DNA from 3 places in the Streptomyces sp. NPDC059851 genome. Region 1 is predicted to be linked to each of the others. Evidence: riboswitches for the same ligand, from Rfam matches in the RefSeq annotation. Region 1 holds a riboswitch; each other region holds the start of a gene.
The links. A riboswitch is a leader RNA that binds a small molecule or an ion and turns the genes downstream of it on or off. The one in region 1 is predicted to bind cobalamin.
Positions count from the first base shown of each region.

Region 2: it holds a riboswitch for cobalamin, as region 1 does, so the genes downstream of both, ACFV7Q_RS01765 (ABC transporter substrate-binding protein) here and cobN (cobaltochelatase subunit CobN) in region 1, are expected to answer to the same signal.
Region 3: it holds a riboswitch for cobalamin, as region 1 does, so the genes downstream of both, ACFV7Q_RS28890 (energy-coupling factor ABC transporter permease) here and cobN (cobaltochelatase subunit CobN) in region 1, are expected to answer to the same signal.

Region 1 covers NZ_JBHWJJ010000077.1:14,592-21,209, reverse strand. Annotated here, with positions in the region: gene ACFV7Q_RS24110 (precorrin-2 C(20)-methyltransferase) at 1-638, opposite strand, end outside; gene ACFV7Q_RS24105 (precorrin-8X methylmutase) at 635-1,282, opposite strand; gene cobG (precorrin-3B synthase) at 1,279-2,766, opposite strand; cobalamin riboswitch at 3,139-3,301, shown strand; gene cobN (cobaltochelatase subunit CobN) at 3,334-6,618, shown strand, end outside.
Region 2 covers NZ_JBHWJJ010000004.1:618-7,235, forward strand. Annotated here, with positions in the region: gene ACFV7Q_RS01755 (ABC transporter ATP-binding protein) at 1-254, opposite strand, end outside; gene ACFV7Q_RS01760 (FecCD family ABC transporter permease) at 251-1,321, opposite strand; gene ACFV7Q_RS01765 (ABC transporter substrate-binding protein) at 1,318-2,319, opposite strand; cobalamin riboswitch at 2,355-2,491, opposite strand; tRNA gene ACFV7Q_RS01770 (tRNA-Trp) at 2,693-2,766, opposite strand; gene ACFV7Q_RS01775 (sigma-70 family RNA polymerase sigma factor) at 3,137-4,888, shown strand; gene ACFV7Q_RS01780 (hypothetical protein) at 5,147-5,467, opposite strand; gene ACFV7Q_RS01785 (hypothetical protein) at 5,859-6,353, opposite strand.
Region 3 covers NZ_JBHWJJ010000110.1:16,661-23,278, forward strand. Annotated here, with positions in the region: gene ACFV7Q_RS28880 (hypothetical protein) at 136-666, shown strand; gene ACFV7Q_RS28885 (flavodoxin family protein) at 755-1,510, opposite strand; cobalamin riboswitch at 1,822-2,020, shown strand; gene ACFV7Q_RS28890 (energy-coupling factor ABC transporter permease) at 2,048-2,740, shown strand; gene ACFV7Q_RS28895 (energy-coupling factor ABC transporter substrate-binding protein) at 2,746-3,150, shown strand; gene cbiQ (cobalt ECF transporter T component CbiQ) at 3,152-3,901, shown strand; gene ACFV7Q_RS28905 (energy-coupling factor ABC transporter ATP-binding protein) at 3,898-4,719, shown strand; gene ACFV7Q_RS28910 (PadR family transcriptional regulator) at 4,769-5,377, shown strand; gene ACFV7Q_RS28915 (EF-hand domain-containing protein) at 5,458-5,670, opposite strand; gene ACFV7Q_RS28920 (tRNA-dependent cyclodipeptide synthase) at 5,926-6,618, shown strand, end outside.

The DNA of each region.
Region 1 (6,618 bases):
CCACTGCCCTCCATGGCACGGCGCACGGCGGGGAAGGTGCGGCCGAGCTTCATGACGACCGCGGAATCGGTGGCGGCCAGGCGGGCGGTGAGCTCTTCCTCGGGCAGGGTGCCGGGGAGGATGGTGAGCACCTCCTCGCCCTCCACGAGCGGGGTGCCCAGGCGGGCAGCGGCGGCGCTGACCGAGGTCACGCCGGGGATGACCTCGGCCTCGTAGCGGTCGGCGAGCCGCTTGTGCATGTGCATGTACGAGCCGTAGAAGAGCGGGTCGCCCTCGGCGAGGACCGCCACGGTCCGGCCGGCGTCCAGGTGGGCGGCCAGGCGGGCGGCGGAGGCCTCGTAGAACTCCTCCATCGCGCCCTGGTAGCCGCCGGGGTGGTCGGTGGTTTCCGTGGTGACCGGGTAGACCAGCGGCTCCTCGATGTGGTCCGCGCGCAGGTGGCGGGCGGCGATGGAGCGGGCGATGGAGCGGCCGTGGCGGGCGCTGTGGTAGGCGACGACATCGGCCTCGCCGATCACCTCGACGGCCCGCAGGGTCATCAGGGACGGGTCACCGGGACCGAGCCCGACCCCGTACAGGCGGCCCTTGGTGCTGTTGGCGGTGCTGGCGGCGCTGGTGGTGGTGCTCGTGGTGCTCATTCTTCCTCGCTCGCGATGGCGTTGAGGGCGGCGGCCGCGATGGCGCTGCCGCCGCGCCGGCCGCGGACGATGAGGTGGTCGAGGCCGGAGGGGTGGGCGGCCAGGGCGTCCTTGGATTCGGCGGCACCGATGAAGCCGACGGGCACGCCGATGACGGCGGCCGGGCGCGGCGCGCCCTCCTCGATCATCTCCAGCAGCCGGAACAGGGCGGTCGGCGCGTTGCCGACGGCGATCACGGAGCCTTCCAGCAGGCCGCGGTCGCGCCACACTTCGAGGGCGGCCGCGCTGCGGGTGGTGCCCATGCGCTGGGCGAGGGCGGGGACGGCCGGGTCGGAGAGGGTGCAGATCACCTCGTTGTCGGCGGGCAGCCGCTTGCGGGTGACGCCGCTGGCGACCATCTGCACGTCACAGAGGATGGGCGCGCCCGCGTGCAGGGCGGCGCGGGCGCGCAGGACGACCTCCGGCGTGTAGCCGAGGTCCCGGGGCAGGTCGGTCATTCCGCAGGCGTGAATCATGCGCACCGCGACCTGTGCGACGGAGGCGGGCAGCCCGGAGAGGTCCGCCTCGGCGCGGATCGTGGCAAAGGACTGGCGGTAGATCTCCGCGCCGTCCTTCTCGTACTCGAACACTGTGTACTCGCTCATTTCTTCGCTGCGTCGTCGTGGGAGGTGGTGCGGCGTGCGGACGCGAGGGCCGCGGCCAGGTGGTCGGGAGTCTTGAGGCCGCCGAGGTGCGGGGGACTGCCGCCGGCGACGGAGAGGTCGTAGCCGGCCGGGGTGGCGACGAGGTCGACCCACGCGGTGCCGCGGGGATGCCCGCAGCGGCGCTCGCAGCCGGACCAGTGCACGGGCAGCGGCCCGGTCGCGCGGGCGGCAACGGCCCGGGCGTCGGCGCGGACGTCGGCCAGCGACTTGGCGCAACCGGGCCGTCCGGTACAGGCGGTGACGGAACGCCAGGGGTCGTCGGGATCGGTGACGAGCCCGGCGGCGGTGAGCGCCGCCAGTGCCTGCGGGGCCCGGTCGACGGGCAGGCCGGGGACGACGATCCCGCGCCAGGGCGTGAGCCGCATGCGGCCGGTGAGCCCTGCCAGCAGTCTCCACTGAGCGGTGGTCAGCCGCGCGAGCGGCGCAACGACGCTGACGGCAACGCTCCCTCCAACACCGCCGAGACCACCGACACCACCGACGAGCCCGGGCTCCGGCCCCGGCCCGTCCGGGCGGGCCGCGCCCGCACTCCGGACGCCCTGGGGGACGGCGGCACCACCGACCCCAGCGGGCACGGGCCCGGGCGCGGTGACGGCGGTTGCCGGTACGCCGACGGCCTTCAGACGGTCCGCCAACCCGGCGGCGTGCAGGGCGTGTTCGGCAGGCAGTTCGACGACCCGCCAGGCGCGCGTACCGGCGGCGCGAACCGCGTCGAGGAAGTACCGTGCGGCGGCCACGGCAGCGCGCGGCACATCGGCCGCGGACACGAGCACCGCCCGCTCCGCAACGCCCGCCGAACCGTCGGCACCACCAGGCGTCGGACCGTCCGCGGCCGCGTCGACAGGGGCCGGGACGGCAGTCGGTGCGGCCGGGGAGGTCGCGACGTACAGGAGGGCGTGTTCGGCGTCGCGGGCGACGACGGTGACGTCCGCATCCAATGAGGCCACGTCGCCGCGGCCGTCGTCGAGGGCGAACAGGAAGCGGCCCGACAGGGCTGCCGTGTCGGGGTCGGCGCACAAAAGCCGGTCCAGTTCGGCCACCCACGGGGCCACGTCGGGCAGGCCGCGGCCGTCCAGGCCGGTCAGCGGCGAGGCGACGACGTTGCGGACCCGCTCGTGGGTGGGGGTGGGCAGCAGCCCGGCCCGGTCCAGTACCTCGGCCAGTTCGCCGCCGCAGCTCGCGCCTAGCCCGCGGAGTTGGGCGTTGCCGCGCGAGGTGAGGTCGATGTGCCCGTCGCCGAGCCGGTCGGCGGCGTCGGCGAGCAGCCGGGCCGCTTCCTCGCCGAGCATCCCGCCGGGGATCCGCACCCGGGCCAGGTACCCGTCGTCGGCCGCGTGGAGGCGCAGTGCGCCGGGGCAGGCGTCACCGCGCTCCCGTATGACGGGTTCGTCCCGTGCTGCGGGGGCGGAGGGGGGTGTGGGCATGGCGGCGAGCATACCCACGAATCCGGACCCTCGACCTGTGGCCGTCACCACCCCCGACCTGCGGCCACCACCGCCTCCTCCCAGCACCCCCACCCGGCCACGGCCCGGCCACGGCCCGTCTCCAGCCGCCGCCCCGCCACGTGCCCGCCGCGCCCCCGCCTCCGCACTCCGGCGCACCGCCGCCGCGCACTTCGCGGTACGACCGCGCACGCCCGCCCCACGCCCCGCCGCACAACCGCACACGCACGACCGCGCACGCCCCGCCGGAGTCCCCCGCGCCCCCGCCCACCAGGGGCGGTACCGGCTCATGGGCCTCTCCCGCCCCGCCTGGCGCCGGCGCCGCGACCCCCACTCCCCGGCCGGGGCAGCGGCACCTAAGATGACCTTCGGCGTGCCATTCGGCCCGCTCATCGCCGAGGACGGCGACATGGGAGGAAGCCCGGTGCGATTCCGGCGCGGTCCCGCCACTGTGAACCCGGCAGAGCAGCCGCCGACCCGGGTGAGTCAGGAACTCCCGCCGTCCTCACTGCCCGGGGCGCGGAAACCCCGAGGAAGGCCTGCCGCCGCATGATCCTGCTGCTGTCGACGTCCGACACCGATCTGCTCAGCGCCCGAGCGGCCGCGGACGGCCCGGTGCCGTACCGGTTCGCGAACCCCTCCCGCCTTCCCCTCGACGACCTCCCCGGCCTCCTCGACGGCGTCGACCTGGTCGTCGTGCGCCTCCTCGGCGGTCTGCGCGCCTGGCAGGACGGCCTGGACCTGCTGCTGGCCCCCGAGCAGACCCGCCCCGTCGTCGTGCTGACCGGCGAACAGGCCCCGGACGCACAGCTGATGGAGGCGTCGACGGTCCCGATCGGCATCGCGGCCGAGGCGCACGCCTACCTGGCGCACGGCGGCCCCGCCAACCTGGAGCAGCTGGCCCGCTTCCTGTCCGACACCGTCCTGCTCACCGGGCACGGCTTCGAGCCGCCCGCCGCCGCCCCCACCTGGGGCGCCCTGGAACGCCCGGAGCCGGCGGCAGCGGCGTCCACCGCCGCGGCCGGCCCGCGGATCGCAGTGCTCTACTACCGTGCCCACCAGATGAGCGGCAACACGGCCTTCGTGCACGCGCTGTGCGACGCGATCGAGGCGGCGGGCGGATCCCCGATGCCGCTGTACGTGTCCTCCCTGCGCACCCCGGAGCCGGAGCTGCTGACCGCCCTGGAGGCGGCCGACGCGGTGATCACCACCGTGCTCGCAGCCGGCGGCACCCGCCCCGCGACCGCCTCCGCCGGCGGCGACGACGAGTCCTGGGACGCGGGCGCGCTCGCCCGGCTGGGCGTGCCGGTCCTGCAGGCCCTGTGCCTGACCGGGTCGCGCAGCGCCTGGGAGGAGAACGACGAGGGCCTGTCGCCGCTCGACGCCGCGACGCAGGTCGCCGTGCCCGAGTTCGACGGACGCCTGATCACCGTCCCGTTCTCGTTCAAGGAGTTCGACGAGGACGGTCTGCCCGCCTACGTGGCGGACCCCGAGCGGGCAGCCCGCGTCGCGGGGATCGCCGTACGCCACGCCCGGCTCCGGCACATCGCCCGCGGCGACAAGAAGATCGCGCTGGTCCTGTCCGCCTACCCGACGAAGCACTCGCGGATCGGCAACGCGGTCGGCCTCGACACCCCGGCCAGCGCGATGGTGCTGCTGCGCGCCCTCCTGGACGCCGGCTACGACTTCGGCCCCGCCGAGGAGATCCCGGGCCTGCTGTCCGGTGACGGCGACGAGCTGATCCGCGCCCTGATCGAGGCCGGCGGCCACGACCAGGACTGGCTGACCGAGGAGCAGCTCGCCCGCAACCCGGTCCGGATCCCGGCCGCCGACTACCGGCGGTGGTTCGCCGAACTGCCGGCCGAGCTGCGCGAGCAGGTCGAGGAGCACTGGGGTCCGGCGCCCGGTGAGATGTTCGTGGACCGCTCGCAGAACCCGGAGGGCGACATCGTCCTCGCCGCCCTGCGCCGCGGGAACCTGCTGGTCCTGATCCAGCCGCCCCGCGGGTTCGGGGAGAACCCGATCGCGATCTACCACGACCCGGACCTGCCCCCCTCGCACCACTACCTGGCCGCGTACCGGTGGATCCAGGCCCGTGCCGAGGACGGCGGTTTCGGCGCCGACGCGATGATCCACCTGGGCAAGCACGGCAACCTGGAGTGGCTGCCGGGCAAGAACGCCGGCCTGTCGGCGGCGTGCGCGCCCGACGCCGCGCTCGGCGACCTGCCGCTCGTCTACCCGTTCCTGGTCAACGACCCGGGCGAGGGCACCCAGGCCAAGCGCCGCGTGCACGCCACCCTGGTCGACCACCTGGTGCCGCCGATGGCGCGTGCGGAGTCGTACGGCGACATCGCCCGCCTGGAGCAGCACCTGGACGAGTACGCCCAGATCAGCTCCATGGACCCGGCGAAGCTCCCCGCGATCCGGGCGCAGATCTGGACGCTGATCCAGGCGGCGAAGCTGGACCACGACCTGGGGCTCGACGAGCGCCCGGACGACGACGGCTTCGACGACTTCCTGCTGCACGTCGACGGCTGGCTGTGCGAGGTGAAGGACGCCCAGATCCGCGACGGCCTGCACGTCCTGGGCGGTGCCCCGACCGGCGCGTCCCGCGTCAACCTGGTCCTGGCGATCCTGCGCGCCCGCCAGATCTGGGGCGGTACGACGGCCCTGCCCGGCCTGCGCGAGGCGCTCGGCCTGGACGAGTCCGCGGCCACCCGTACGTCCGCCGACGCGGTGGAGGAGACGGCCCGGGCGCTGGTGGAGGCGATGGAGGACGCCGGCTGGGACCCGGCCGCGGTGGCCACGGTCGCCGCGGGCCGTTCGGCGGACGTGGCGGCCGTGCTGGACTTCGCGGCCCGCGAGGTGGTGCCGCGGCTGGCCGGCACGACCGACGAGATCGCGCACGTGCTGGCGGCCCTCGACGGCCGGTTCGTCCCGGCGGGCCCGTCCGGCTCGCCGCTGCGCGGCCTGGTGAACGTGCTGCCGACCGGCCGGAACTTCTACTCGGTCGACCCGAAGGCCGTCCCGTCCCGCCTGGCGTGGGAGACCGGGCAGGCGCTCGCCGACTCCCTCCTGACCCGCTACCGCACGGACAACGGCGAGTGGCCGGCCTCCGTCGGCCTCTCCCTGTGGGGCACGAGCGCGATGCGCACGGCGGGCGACGACGTCGCGGAAGCCCTGGCCCTGCTGGGCGTCCGCCCGGTCTGGGACGAGGCCTCGCGGCGCGTGACCGGCCTGGAGCCGATCGCGCTCGCGGAGCTGGGCCGCCCCCGCATCGACGTGACCCTGCGCATCTCGGGCTTCTTCCGGGACGCCTTCCCGCACGTGATCGGCCTGCTGGACGACGCGGTACGGCTGGTGGCGTCCCTGGACGAGCCGGCGGAGCAGAACTTCGTGCGGGCCCACGCCCAGGCGGACCTCGCCGAGCACGGCGACGAGCGGCGCGCGACGACCCGTATCTTCGGCTCGCGGCCGGGTACGTACGGGGCGGGCATCCTGCAGCTGATCGACTCCCGGGACTGGCGTACGGACGCCGACCTCGCGGAGGTCTACACGGTGTGGGGCGGCTACGCGTACGGCCGCGGCCTGGAGGGCCGTCCGGCCCGGGCCGAGATGGAGTCGGCGTACAAGCGCATCACGGTGGCCGCGAAGAACACGGACACCCGCGAGCACGACATCGCCGACTCGGACGACTACTTCCAGTACCACGGCGGCATGGTGGCGACGGTCCGCGCGCTGCGCGGCACGGCACCGGAGGCGTACATCGGCGACTCCACCCGCCCGGAGACGGTCAAGACCCGCACCCTGGTGGAGGAGACCAGCCGCGTCTTC
Region 2 (6,618 bases), on a different contig from region 1:
CGGTCCTTGACGCCGAGCGTCGCCGCGTCCGCGCCGTCCATCAGGACGCGACCGCCCGTGGGCCGCAGGGTGCCGTACACGCAGCGCAGCAGTGTGGTCTTGCCGCTGCCGTTGGGGCCCACCACGCCGACGGTTTCACCGGGCCGGGCGGTGAGGTCGACCCCGTCGAGCAGGGTGTGTCCACCGGTCGTGTAACGCACGCCTTCCACGATGAGTTCCAGAGGGTGCGCCCCGTTCGCCCCGGTCGTGGTCATGCCAGCGCCCCCTCGGTGCGCGTGGAGCGCCTCAGCATCCACAGGAAGAACGGTCCGCCGGCCAGCGCGGTGACCACGCCGACCGGTATCTCCTCGGGCGCCGCGGCCGTACGCGCGACCAGGTCGGCCAGGAGCAGGAACACCGCCCCGCCCAGGGCGGCGACCGGCAGCAGGGCCCGGTGGCCGGCCCCGACGACCATGCGGGCGGCGTGCGGAACCATCAGCCCCACGAAGCCGATCGCCCCGCTGTACGCCACGAGCACCCCGATGACGAGGGACACGAGGACGAAGACCGCGGCGCGGAAGCGGCCCGCGTCCAGCCCCAGGGTGTGCGCGCCCTCCTCCCCGGCCAGGAGCAGGTCGAGCGGCCGGGCGAGAGCGGTCAGCAGGGCGGTACCGGCGAGCAGCACCGCGGCGGGCAGGGCCATTTCGTCGGGGCGGGCGCCGCCGAGGCCGCCCAGCGTCCATAAGAGCACGGACCGTACCTGGTCGGGGCGGGCGGCGAGCACCAGCACCAGGCTGGTGAGCGCCGAGAGGATGTACTGGACGGCGACGCCGGCGAGGACCAGCCGCCCCGTGGTCATGGTTCCGCCTCGCCGGGCCATCGCATACACGGCGACGAGCGCGCACATCGATCCGGCGAACGCGGCCGCGGGCACCCCCGCCCCACCCGCGGCGCCCGCCGTCCCGGCTCCCGCCCCGAGGACGATGACCAGGACGGCGCCGGCCGAAGCGCCAGAGGAGGCGCCGAGCAGGAACGGATCGGCGAGCTGGTTGCGCACGAGGGCCTGCAGGACCGTGCCGGCCACCGCGAGCCCGCCTCCGACGACGGCGCCGAGGAGCACCCGCGGCATCCGCACGTCCCACACGATGGAGGCGAACGCCCCGCCGCCCGGCCCCGGTCCGCGGAGCACGAGGTCGAGTACCTGGCCGGGAGCGATCCGGACCGGCCCCAGGGCGAGCCCCGCCACGGCGGACGCGAGGAGTGCGGCGGCGAGGAGGAGCAGGACCAGGGCGACGGGCGGGCGCGCGCCGCGGCGGGTCCCCCTCGTCCCGGGCCGGGTCACGGGGCGTCGGGGTGGAGCTGGCGTCCCAGTGCCTCGACGGCGTCGGCGACGCGCACGCCGAGGACGGCCGAGGACAGCGGCAGCACCGCGAACCGCCGGTTCTTGACCGCGGGAACCTCCGCGAGCGCCGGATCGTTCAACAGGCGCTGCTTCTTGGCTTCGACGGTGGTGCCGCCGTAGTCGTAGATGAGGACGACCTCGGGCTTGCGCTCGATGACCTTCTCCCACGACACGTCGCCGAAGGTGTCCTTGAGGTCGGCGAAGGTGTTCGTCCCGCCCGCGAGGGAGACGATCTCGTTGCCGATGCCGTGGCCGCCCGAGGTGAAGGCACTGTCCTCGCCTGAGTCGTAGACGAAGACGGTGGGCCGGGCCCGGTCCTTCACCCGGTCGGTGACGGCTCCGATACGGCGCTGCTCCTCCGCAATGAGCCGTTCGCCCCGCTCGGGGACGCCGAAGGTGCGGGCGAGCTCGGTGATCTCGGTCTTCAGCTGGTCCAGGCCCACCGGACCACCGGTGCAGTACTCCACGTTGAGCCGGGTGTTGATGCCCGCCTTGGCGAGCGTCTCGCGGTCGCGTCCCTGCGCCTTGTCGAAGGCGCTGGTGTAACCGCCGTAGACGAAGTCCGGGTTGGCACCGAGGAGCACCTCCTTGGACGGGTACTCCTCGGCCAGCACCTTGATCCGGTCGTACGCGGGCCGGTAGGCGGGCAGCACGGCGTCGTCGAGGTAGGCGGTGCCCGCCATCCGGTCCTGCAGGCCGAGGGCGAGCAGCAGTTCCGTGGCGTGCTGGTTCATGGTGACGGCCCGCTGCGGCGGGGCCTGGTAGGTGCTGCTGACCCCGCAGTTCGTGGCGGTGTACGGGAACCCGGGCGCGGCGGCCTCCCCCGCGGCCGTACCCGGCCCCGGCCCGCCGGGCCCACCGGGCCCGTCGCACGCGGCGAGCGGTATCAGGAGGGGAAGCGGGGCAAGTGCGCGCAGCAGGGCGCGGGAACGCGACATGGCGAAGCCTCTCCGGGGGATCCTCGTCCCCTGGTCGACGTGAAGAGGCGGCACGTCAGTATCTGGCTCCCGGCTCCGCGAGGGGGCCGGTCACAGTGGCGGGACCGCACCGGATTCGCACCGGTTTCCTGTCCTGCACCGCCGAGTTGGTCCACACCAGTTTGCCAGACCGCCACGACCGGCCGATGCGGCCGCCGCCCCTCCCGGAGACGACCCACCGCCCGGCCCATCGGACGCCTAGATCATTTGGGGGGAACGTGGGTGGTGGGGGCGGGCAGTGCCGACGGAACGCCGGCGGGTCCTGACCAACGCCACTGCGCAGTGGAATGCGGAAGGCCCAGGTCCACCTACCCGACCCGGGCCTTCGCCACAGCAGGGGCGACAGGATTCGAACCTGCGGCATTCGGTTTTGGAGACCGACGCTCTGGCCAGCTGAGCTACACCCCTTTGGTGAGGACAACCATGCCATGGCGCGGCGAGAAGATCCACTCGATTAAGGGTGCGTGTCCGCAGGAGCGGCGTCACGGCCCACTTCCCTGCCCCGGGGCGACGGCCTCGGCGGCGGGCACGACCGCCCCACCGCTGCCCGCCGACAGGGCTCTGGTGGATCCCGCTGGTGGCGCCGCGGGGGATCAGGGCCTCGGCTCCGGTCAGCGGGCCCCCACCAGGCCGGTGGATGTGGGCGGTGTCCGGCGAGGGCGGGACGCCCCGGACCTGTTTTCGAAGATCTCCTCCGAATAACTGTTATCCGGTCACCGCTCGACGGTCTCCCAGGTATCGGGCATCATCGACCGCCGGTACGGACAGGGAACCTCATATGACTACACAGCACACGGCAGAGCTGGTCGCGGCCGCCCGCGCGGGCGATCCCCGCGCGCAGGACGAGCTGGTCGGCACCTACCTGCCGCTCGTCTACAACGTCGTCGGGCGTGCTCTGAACGGGTCAGTCGACGTGGACGACGTCGTGCAGGACACGATGCTCCGCGCACTCGACGGTCTGGGCACCCTCCGCTCGGACGACAGCTTCCGGTCCTGGCTGGTGGCGATCGCGATGAACCGCGTACGGGCGTACTGGCAGGCCCGCCGCACCGCTCCCGGCGAGAGCGGCCTGGAGGCGGCCTGGGAACTCGCCGACCCGGGGGCCGACTTCGTGGACCTGACCGTCGTGCGGCTCCAGCTGGAGGGCCAGCGACGCGAGACGGCCCGTGCCACCCGCTGGCTGGAGCCCGACGACCGGGCGCTGCTGTCGCTCTGGTGGCTGGAGTGCGCGGGTGAGCTGACGCGGGCCGAGGTGGCCGCGGCGCTGGAGCTGTCCCCCCAGCACACGGCGGTGCGGGTCCAGCGGATGAAGGCACAGCTGGAGTCGGCCCGGGTGGTGGAGCGGGCGCTTGAGGCGCACCCTCCGTGCGAGATGCTCCAGTCGGTGACGGCCGGCTGGGACGGGCTTCCGTCCACGCTGTGGCGCAAGCGAATAGCCCGGCACGCCCGGGAGTGCATGCGGTGCGCGGGGCTGTGGGGCGGGCTGCTCCCGGCGGAGGGACTGCTGGCGGGCCTGGCCCTGGTGCCGGTCTCGGCGGTCCTGCTGGACAGCGTACGGTCGGCGGCTGCCGCGACGGGCGGCTTCGCCCCCGCTGGCGCGGCCTACCCGGCCTACCCGGGCGGCGACGGTGGCACGGGCGCCGGCGCAGGTTTCGGCAGCACGGGCCCCGGCGGGCCGGGCTTCGGCATCCCGGGGGGCGGCGACACGGAGCTGGCCGACGCCGCCACGCAGCTGACGCCCACCGTCTCCGCGAACGGCGGCCTCGCGGAGCCCGACCCGGCCACGGTCGGCGGCCGCAGCCTGCTGCGCAAGCGCCGGCGCAGCCGCCGCCGCGCGGTCGGCGGGGCGGTGCTCGCCGCGTGCGTCGCGGGCGGCGGCCTCGCCTACCTCGGAGGCTTCCCCGGCTCGGGCGGCAAGGAGGGCCAGGACACCGCCGCCCCGGTGAACGCGCTCTCCGCCCCGGAGTCGGCGGCCGCTTCGGCCCCCTCGTCGGCTTCGCCGTCCGCCTCCGCCTCCGCTTCGGCCTCCCCGTCCCCGTCTGCCTCGGCCTCGCCGAGCCCGTCCGCCAGCAGCACGAGCCCGAGCCCGAAGCCGACGCCGTCCAAGTCGGCCCCCCGCTCCACGGCCCCGGACCCGGCTCCCGCGCCCCAGGGCCCCGCGGGCCAGGTGGTGGCCCTGGTCAACGCCGAGCGGGCGAAGGCCGGCTGCGGCCCGCTCAAGGACGACGCGCAGCTCCGTACCGCGGCCCAGCGGCACTCCGACGACATGGCGGGCCGGGACTTCTTCTCGCACACCAGCCCCGACGGCACCGACCCGGGCGACCGGACGACGGCCGCCGGGTACCGCTGGTCGACGTACGGGGAGAACATCGCCAAGGGGCAGCAGACGCCCGAGTCGGTGATGGAGTCCTGGATGAACAGCCCCGGTCACCGCGCGAACATACTGAACTGCTCGTTCAAGGACATAGGCGTAGGAATCCACCGGAGCTCCGGTGGCCCCTGGTGGACGCAGAACTTCGGCGCCCGGTGACACCGCGCCACCCCGGCGGCGGGGGCCGGGCCCTCCCGGGGCGCGGCCGGCAGGCCCAGCTCCTCGGCGCGCAGTGCTCCGGGAGGGCGTGAGCACCACGGCGTGCGCCTGCGGGTCCGGTGCTCGGAGCACGAGAACGGGTGGCGGGGGGCGGAGACAGGCCGGATCCACGCCGTGGCGGCCGGGTGCCCGAGCCCACACGCTCGGGCGCGGACGCCCGGCCGCCGCCTCTGGCTCAGCACTGCATGCGAGAGCTGCTCAGAGCTCCTCGGCGTCCGGGTAGTGGCGCTGGAGTTCGCTGAGCACGCGCTCGTCGGCGGCCTTGATCTCCCACCACGAACTGTCCACTTCGGTGAGGACGACGACCAGCACGTCTTCGGCAAACCCACAAGCCTCCGCGTCGATCAACTGCAGGCCCGGGCTCGTCAGCGACAGCAGCGTCATGGTGTCCATCCCAGAGCCGGCGGAGCGTCGTTCCATCTCGACACAGCGCGGATCCACCATCTCGTCGATCTCAACGCGCCACGTCAACCCGAGGCCGAAGCTGCCGAGCCGAACCAACAGCTCGGCCAGCGTCACGTAATGACCTTCCCGCCAGGCACGGAAAGTGATCCCCCTCATCTCTGACCCTGCTTCAGCCGCATACGTCGACACGCCGCCCCCCTCGTTCGGCACCGAACACTAGGGCACGGGCCAGCCACCGCACACGGCCCGTCGGGCAGGTACTGGGCGGCTTTGACGAACGCCCGTACTCACGCCCAGCCGTAAAGGCCGCCCATCCTCCAACTCGGCCCGGGCTGCGTGCTGGAGGACGGGTCGGCCTTGTGCCGCAGCGTGTTCCGGGTCCTACGCGGCGGCAGTCCAGGTCCGGCCCTGCCGGTCGGATTCGTCCAGCAGGGCGGCGTAAGCCCCACGGTCATGGCGGGCTACTACGGCACCACACGGCATCGAGACCGTTCAGAGCTCCCAGTCAAGGCGTCTCGAGTTCGGGCAAGGAGAAGAAATCGGCGATCGCCTGCACCGTTCGTTCCTCGTTGTCATCCCTGTCAAGATCCGCCTTCGGCCCGATCAGGTTCGCCGCCATGAGGACGGGCAGCAGCAGATCGGGCTCCTCGCCCACTCGGCCGCACAGGTTCTCGAAGCTGAAGCCGGTGAGCAGGCTCCCGTCGCGGTAGTACTCGAACCAGGGACGGTGGGCCTTCACCAAGCACGGCTCGGTCACGAAGACGACGAGTTCGCCGCCGTCCGGGCACAGCCGCCGGTAGTCGGCAAGGTCGTGGTCGCCGCTGTCCCAGCTGAGCATGTCATGCATCATCAGCCCCCAGTCGGTTCCCTTGCCGTAAGCGAGTGGCATCCGCCGCTGGCCGAGGAGTCCTCGTGTGAGCGCGTCCAGGGACGACCCTCGGAAGAAGACGACGTTGGTCTCTTCGTGGTGCGGGAGCGCGCCGTGTATCCAGTCCGTCATACCGGGCACCGTAGGGGAACCCCCTGACACGGCCACGTGGCCGCCCGCCCTCGCCGGAACAACGGCCAGCCAGGCCAAGCCGGGCACAGGACGGGCCCACCGGTCGTCGGCATGGACGGCCAATGGATCAGTACTCGACCCCACCGGAACCGCTTGGTGCCGCCGACGACGCCGCCCGGGGGGGCGCCGGGCGGGTCCGGGTGGAGGACCGGCGGGCCGCGCAATACCCGTGCGGGGGCCCGGGTTCGCTGTCGGATGAGGACCG
Region 3 (6,618 bases), on a different contig from region 1:
TTGACCCGATGACATCATGGATCGCGCATTTATGCCCATTGGGAAATTCAGGTGGTTTTGCTGCAACCATGGGCGAGCAGGAAGTGTCTCCAGCAGCGACACGGATCCCCGTCCCTACAGAACCAGGGGGACGTCATGAACCATCTCCGCCGCCGGCAGACCGTGGCCCTGGCCACGGGAGCTCTCCTCACCGCCGGACTCGCCCTCGCCGCGCCCGCCTCCACCGCCCAGCCCCCGGCCGCCGCGGCCGCCGGGCGCACCGCCACCCCGCTCGTCGTGAACGCCCGCTGGGCCGGGCACTGCGCGTACGACCGGATCGTCATCGACCTCCGGGGCCGCGTCCCCGACGTCGAGGTCACCCGCGTCCCGCGGCTGTACCGGGACGGGTCCGGCGAACCCGTCGCGCTGGCCGGGAAGCACTTCCTGCAGATCCGCCTGCACCCCGCCGAGGCGCACCTGCGCTCCGGTGAGAGCACCTACCGCGGGCCGAAGCTGGCGAAGATCGACCTGCCCGCGCTGAAGGGCTTCGCCATGACGGGCGACTTCGAGGGGTACGTCACCTTCGGCGCCGCCTTCGACGGAAGGCCGTCCTACAGGTCGTTCACGCTGCGCTCGCCCGACCGGTTCGTGCTGGACGTCGCGCACCGGAACGTGTGCTGCGGCTGACCCTCCGTCCGCTGGTGCCCGGGGCCGCCCGCCCGCGCCGCCGTCCCGGGCACCCGTCCGCCCGGTCGGGCCGCCGGGGTCCGGGGCGTCAGCGGTGTTCGGGGTTGGGGAAGTCGAAGCGGCAGCCGGCGTCCCATGCCGAGCGCTGGTTGCCGTGGGCGGGGACGCCGCCGGAGCGCTTGAGCAGGGCGGCCAGGTGCATCAGGTTCCACGACATGAACGCCGTGTTCCGGTTGGTGAAGTCGTTCTCCGGGCCGCCCGAGCCCGGGTCGAGGTACGAGGGGCCGGGCCCCGCCTCGCCGATCCAGCCGGCGTCGGCCTGTGGCGGGATGGTGTACCCGAGGTGCTGGAGGCTGTAGAGGACGTTCATGGCGCAGTGCTTCACGCCGTCCTCGTTGCCCGTGATCAGCGCCCCGCCGACGCGCCCGTAGTAGGCGTACTGGCCCTGCTCGTTCAGGAGCGACGAGCAGGCGTAGAGCCGCTCGATGACCTGCTTCATCACGGAGCTGTTGTCGCCGAGCCAGATGGGCCCGCACAGCACGAGGATGTCGGCGGCCATGATCTGGCTGTACAGGACGGGCCACTGGTCGGTTTCCCACCCGTGCTCGGTCATGTCCGGCCAGACCCCGGTGGCGATGTCGTGGTCGACGGCGCGGATCAGCGAGGTCCGGGCGCCGGCCGCCTCCATGACCGCGCGGCTCCGCACGATCAGGCCTTCCGTGTTGCTGGTCTCCGGCGAGCGCTTGAGCGTGCAGTTGACGTAGACGGCGGTGAGGTCGGAGTAGTCGAACGCCCCGGCGTTCGCCCCCGGCTGCGGTGTTGCGGTGTCGTGTTCGTCGGCCACCTTCCCAGCCTGCGGGCCAGCCGGGCCGTCCGGCGACCGGAAGGCGCCCGTCCGGGGGCGCCCGTCCGGGGGCCGCCCCTCCCGGCCGCCCACTGCGCGCTCCCCGGCGGCGCCGGTTGGAGCACAGGAACGGAAGGGCGCCGCAGCACGCGCCGGGCCCCGCTACCAGTCGCTCCGTGCAGGAAGTTCCTTGGCCCTGCCACCGTTTCGCCCGCGCACCGGGGGCGCGTCGGCCCACCACGGGCGTGAAGCGGAATCCCCGGGCCCAAGGGCCGGTGCGGATCCGGGTTGTTAGGGATCCATGGAGCGGATTAGGGTCATCACGCCTTGGTGTACGGGAAACCGGTGGAAGACCGGTGCGGCCCTCGCCACTGTGAACGGGAAGTCCGGCTCCACTCCTGCGGGAAAGCCACTGGGCAGCGCGGGGAGGGACCCGCACCGCCCGGGAAGGCGGAGCCAGGGCATCAGTACCCGTGAGCCAGGAGACCGGCCAAGGCGCGTTGTCCATCCACGAGGTGCTGGAGAGGTCTCCCACTCATGCATATAGCCGAGGGGTTCTTGCCCCCTTTGCACGCGGCCGCCTGGGGCGCCGCGTCCGCTCCCTTCGTCGTCCACGGGGTACGGGCCCTCACCCGCGAGGTGAAGGCCAACCCGGAGAGCACCCTCCTGCTCGGCGCGTCCGGAGCGTTCACCTTCGTCCTGTCCGCGCTGAAGATCCCGTCGGTGACGGGCAGCTGCTCACACCCCACCGGGACCGGGCTCGGTGCGATCCTGTTCCGGCCGCCGATCATGGCGGTGCTCGGCACGATCACCCTCCTCTTCCAGGCGCTGCTGCTCGCGCACGGCGGACTGACCACCCTCGGCGCCAACGTCTTCTCGATGGCCATCGCCGGGCCGTGGTCCGGGTACTGCATCTACCTGCTGCTGCGGCGGCTCAACGCCCCGCTGATGGTGTCGGTGTTCTTCGGCGCCTTCTTCGCCGACCTCGTCACCTACTGCGTGACCTCCGTGCAGCTGGCGCTGGCCTTCCCGGACCCGGCTACGGGCTTCTTCGGTGGGCTCGCGAAGTTCGGCGGCATCTTCGCGGTCACCCAGATCCCGCTCGCCGTGAGCGAGGGCCTGCTGACGGTCCTGGTGATGCGGCTGCTGATGCAGTCCAGCAAGTCCGACCTGGTCCGGCTGGGCGTCGCGAAGCTCGCCGGCCGCTCCGAGCAGAAGACGGCGGTGTGACGCCCATGAACCCGAGCCGGAACACGAAGATCAACGGTCTGCTGCTGCTCCTGGTGGCGGCGCTGGCCGTGCTGCCGCTCGCCCTGGGCCTCGGCGAGGGCAAGGAGGAGCCGTTCGCGGGTGCCGACGCGCAGGCGGAGGCGGCCATCAGCGAGCTGAAGCCGGATTACGAGCCCTGGTTCTCCCCGCTGTACGAGCCCCCGTCCGGGGAGGTCGAGTCGGCCCTGTTCGCCCTCCAGGCGGCGCTGGGCGCGGGCGTGCTCGCGTACTACTTCGGGGTCCGACGGGGCCGTCGCCAGGGTGCGGCGGCCGCGGCCGCGGGCACGCCCTCCGCCGACACCGCACCGGCACGGGCCTCCGCATCCACGTCCGCATCCACACCCGCAGCGGCGCCCGCCTCGGAGTCGTAGCGTGCTGCCCATCGACGTGGCTGCGCACGGCAGCCGCTGGCGGGGCCGGCATCCGTTGGAGAAGGCACTGCTCGGACTGGGTCTGACGGTCAGTGCCCTGTGCCTGCCGGCCTGGCCCGGCGGGCCGCTCGTGGCTGCCGCGACCCTCGCCGTGCTCCTCGGGCCGGCCGGGGTCGCCGGGCGGCAACTGTGGCGGGCCTTCCGGATCCCGCTGGGGTTCTGCTTCACCGGGGCGCTGCCGCTGCTGGTCGCGGTCGGCGGCCCGGCGGGCCCGGTCTCCCTGGCCCCGGACGGGCCGCGGCTCGCCACCGAGCTCCTGCTGCGCACGTCGGCGGCCTCGCTCGGAGTCCTGCTGTTCGCGTTCACCACACCGGTGTCGGACGTGCTGCCCCGGCTGGCCCGGGCCGGGGTGCCGGCGCCGGTGGTGGACGTGGCGCTGGTCATGTACCGGATCGGGTTCCTGCTGCTCGACTCCCTCGCCCAGGTGCGGCGCGCGCAGGCCGCCCGTCTGGGGCACGCGGGCCGGGCGGCGGCCTGGCGCTCGGTGGCGGGGCTCGCCTCCACCTCGTTCGTACGGGCCTTCGACCGCGCGGCGCGGCTCCAGTCGGGCCTGGCCGGGCGCGGCTACGACGGCGCGCTGCGGGTGCTCGTCCCCGAGGCGACGCTGTCATGGCGATTCCTCGCCGCCTCGGCGGCCCTGCTCGCGGCCGTGGCCGCACTGACACTCACCCTGAAGGGGCTGTACCCGTGAACGCGTTGGTGGAACTGGCCGGGGCCGGCTATGCGTACGAGGACGGCCCGGCGGTGCTGACCGGGGTGGACTTCGCCATCGCCGAGGGCCGGGCGCTGGTCCTGCTCGGCCGCAACGGCAGTGGCAAGACCACGCTGATGCGGCTGCTCAGCGGCGGCCTGCGGCCCGATTCGGGCGAACTGCGGCTCGACGGGACGGCGGTCGGCTACGACCGGGCGGGCCTGACCCGGTTGCGGACGGCGGTGCAGCTGGTGGTCCAGGACCCGGACGACCAGCTGTTCGCCGCCTCGGTGGAACAGGACGTGTCCTTCGGCCCGATGAACCTCGGCCTGCCCGCGGACGAGGTGCGGGACCGGGTGGAGTCCGCGCTGGCCGCGCTGGACATCACCGGGCTGCGGGACCGCCCGACGCACCTGCTCTCGTACGGGCAGCGCAAGCGCGCCGCGATCGCGGGCGCGGTGGCCATGGCCCCGCGGGTGCTGATCCTCGACGAGCCGACGGCCGGACTCGACCCGGACGGGCAGGAGCGGTTGCTGGACACCCTGGCGGGGTTGCGCTCGCACGGCACCACGGTGGTGATGGCCACCCACGACGTCGACCTGGCGGTGCGCTGGGCCGACGACGCGGCGGTCCTGACCCCGGAGGGGATCCGCTTCGGCCCGGCCGCCCGACTGCTGGCCGACACGGGCCTGCTCACCGGGGCGGGCCTGCGCCAGGCTTGGTCACCGGCGGTGGCGGCCTTCCTACGGGCGCGCGACCTGCTGGGGCCCGACGCCCCCGGCCCGCTGACCCCCGAGGCCCTGGCCGCCCTGCAGTAGCCGACCGGCACGGGTCGGCAACGGCGTGCGGCAAACCTAGGATGACGACATGTCGCTGCCGCACGCCATCCTCACCGCCCTGCTCGAGAAGCCCTCGTCCGGGCTGGAACTGACCCGGCGGTTCGACAAGTCGATCGGGTACTTCTGGTCCGCGACGCACCAACAGATCTACCGCGAGCTGGGCCGGCTGGAGGAGGCCGGGCTGATCCGGGCCCTGCCGAGCGAGGTGCCCGTGCGGGGCCAGAAGAAGGAGTACGAGGTCCTGCCGGCGGGCAGCGCGGAGCTCGCGCGGTGGATCGGCGAGAGCCAGGACCCGAAGGACATCCGGGACCCCCTGCTGCTGCGGATCCGGGCCGCGGGCGTGGTCGGCGTGCAGGGTCTGGCCGGGGAACTGCGGCGCCACCTGGAGCTGCACCGGCGCCAGCTGGCGCTGTACGAGGCCATCGAGGAGAAGGACTTCCCCCCGGAGCGGGACTCCGACGAGGACCGGCTGCGCCGGCTCGTGCTGCACGGCGGCATCGGCCTGGAGACGTTCTGGCTGCGCTGGCTGGAGGAGGCCCTGGGCGAGGTCGGGGACATGACGCGGGCGGGCAGCGCCGCGGATGCCGGCCCGGGTGCCGCCCCGGATACCGCGGGCGGACCCGACGCCGCGCCGTAGGACGCAGCCCGTGAGGGGCGGGCAGGCCGCAGCCCCCGTACCGCCCGGCGGGGGCGGCACGGGGGCTGCGGCGCGGGGCCTTACTTGTTCAGGGAAGACCAGAACTCGTCGAAGCTCAGCAGGCCGTCGCCGTTCGTGTCCTTGGAGGCGATGACGGAGTCGGCGACCGGGCCCGTGACGAACGGGTCGCCCATCTCCGCCATGGCCCGACGGAACTCGTCGGCCGTGACGAAGCCGTCACCGTCCGCGTCGAACCTGCCGAACGTCTCCCGCGCGCTCTCGATGTCCGCCACTGGGATCCACCCCTTCTTGGTGCTCGTTGACCGGCTCAGGGTAGCGGCATCGGGAGCGGCCGCCGATGCCGGGTCCCGTTCGGGCGGCAGAAAGAAATTCAATTACCGCCCCGTAGCACGGAATCAGTGATTCCGGCCAAGAAATCCACCTCGGACTTGTCACGTTCCGGGATCACCGCATAACGTACCGGCATTGCCGCCACACCAGGAGCGCAGGGCTCCCAGGGACAAGCGGCAACAAGGGCGATCACACAGGTGACGATCACAGCAGACGCATCATTCGAAGTTCTGCCCTTCACCCGCACGTGCCGTCATATCTGGGATGAGGGCGACCATGTGCTCATCGGAGTGAGTCCTGGGAACAGCTACTTCAGCTCCGAGCGCATCAACAGCCTCGCCCGCTGGGCGGTACCCCGGTTCGCGCAGGTCGACTTCGTGTACGCGGACCTCCATGTGGACCGTATGTTCGCAGCTTTCGGCTACGGCCGGGAACATGCGGAGAAGCGTGCCGCGAAGGAGATCAAGGCAGTCCGGCGGCGGGTCCTCAAGGGCATCGAAGAATCGGGGCAGCCGCGTGCGGGGGTCCATGTGCGGGCACTTTCGGAGTTCCAGACCCATCCCGTTTACCGACTGCTGCACCGGCGCGTGCTCCATTTCCTGGAAACCGACGATGAATTCCGCAAGGGCTGCGAGGAGATGGCCCTCCATTTCGTCGGGTCGAAGTTGCCGGAAGGTGAATCCATCACGGCGGACCAGTTGCAGGTCTGTTTCGACTACCTGGCGGCGGAGCTCCCGTTCTTCGTGGACACCCCGAGCATTCTCGACGTGCCGTCGTCCGTGGCGGCCTACCACGTCCGGATGCCTCTGACGGACGTCCTCTTCGCGCGCGGCGGGGGCCTGCGCGCGACCCGCAACCAGGCCTACGCCGTCGTACGGCCGGAGTCCGCC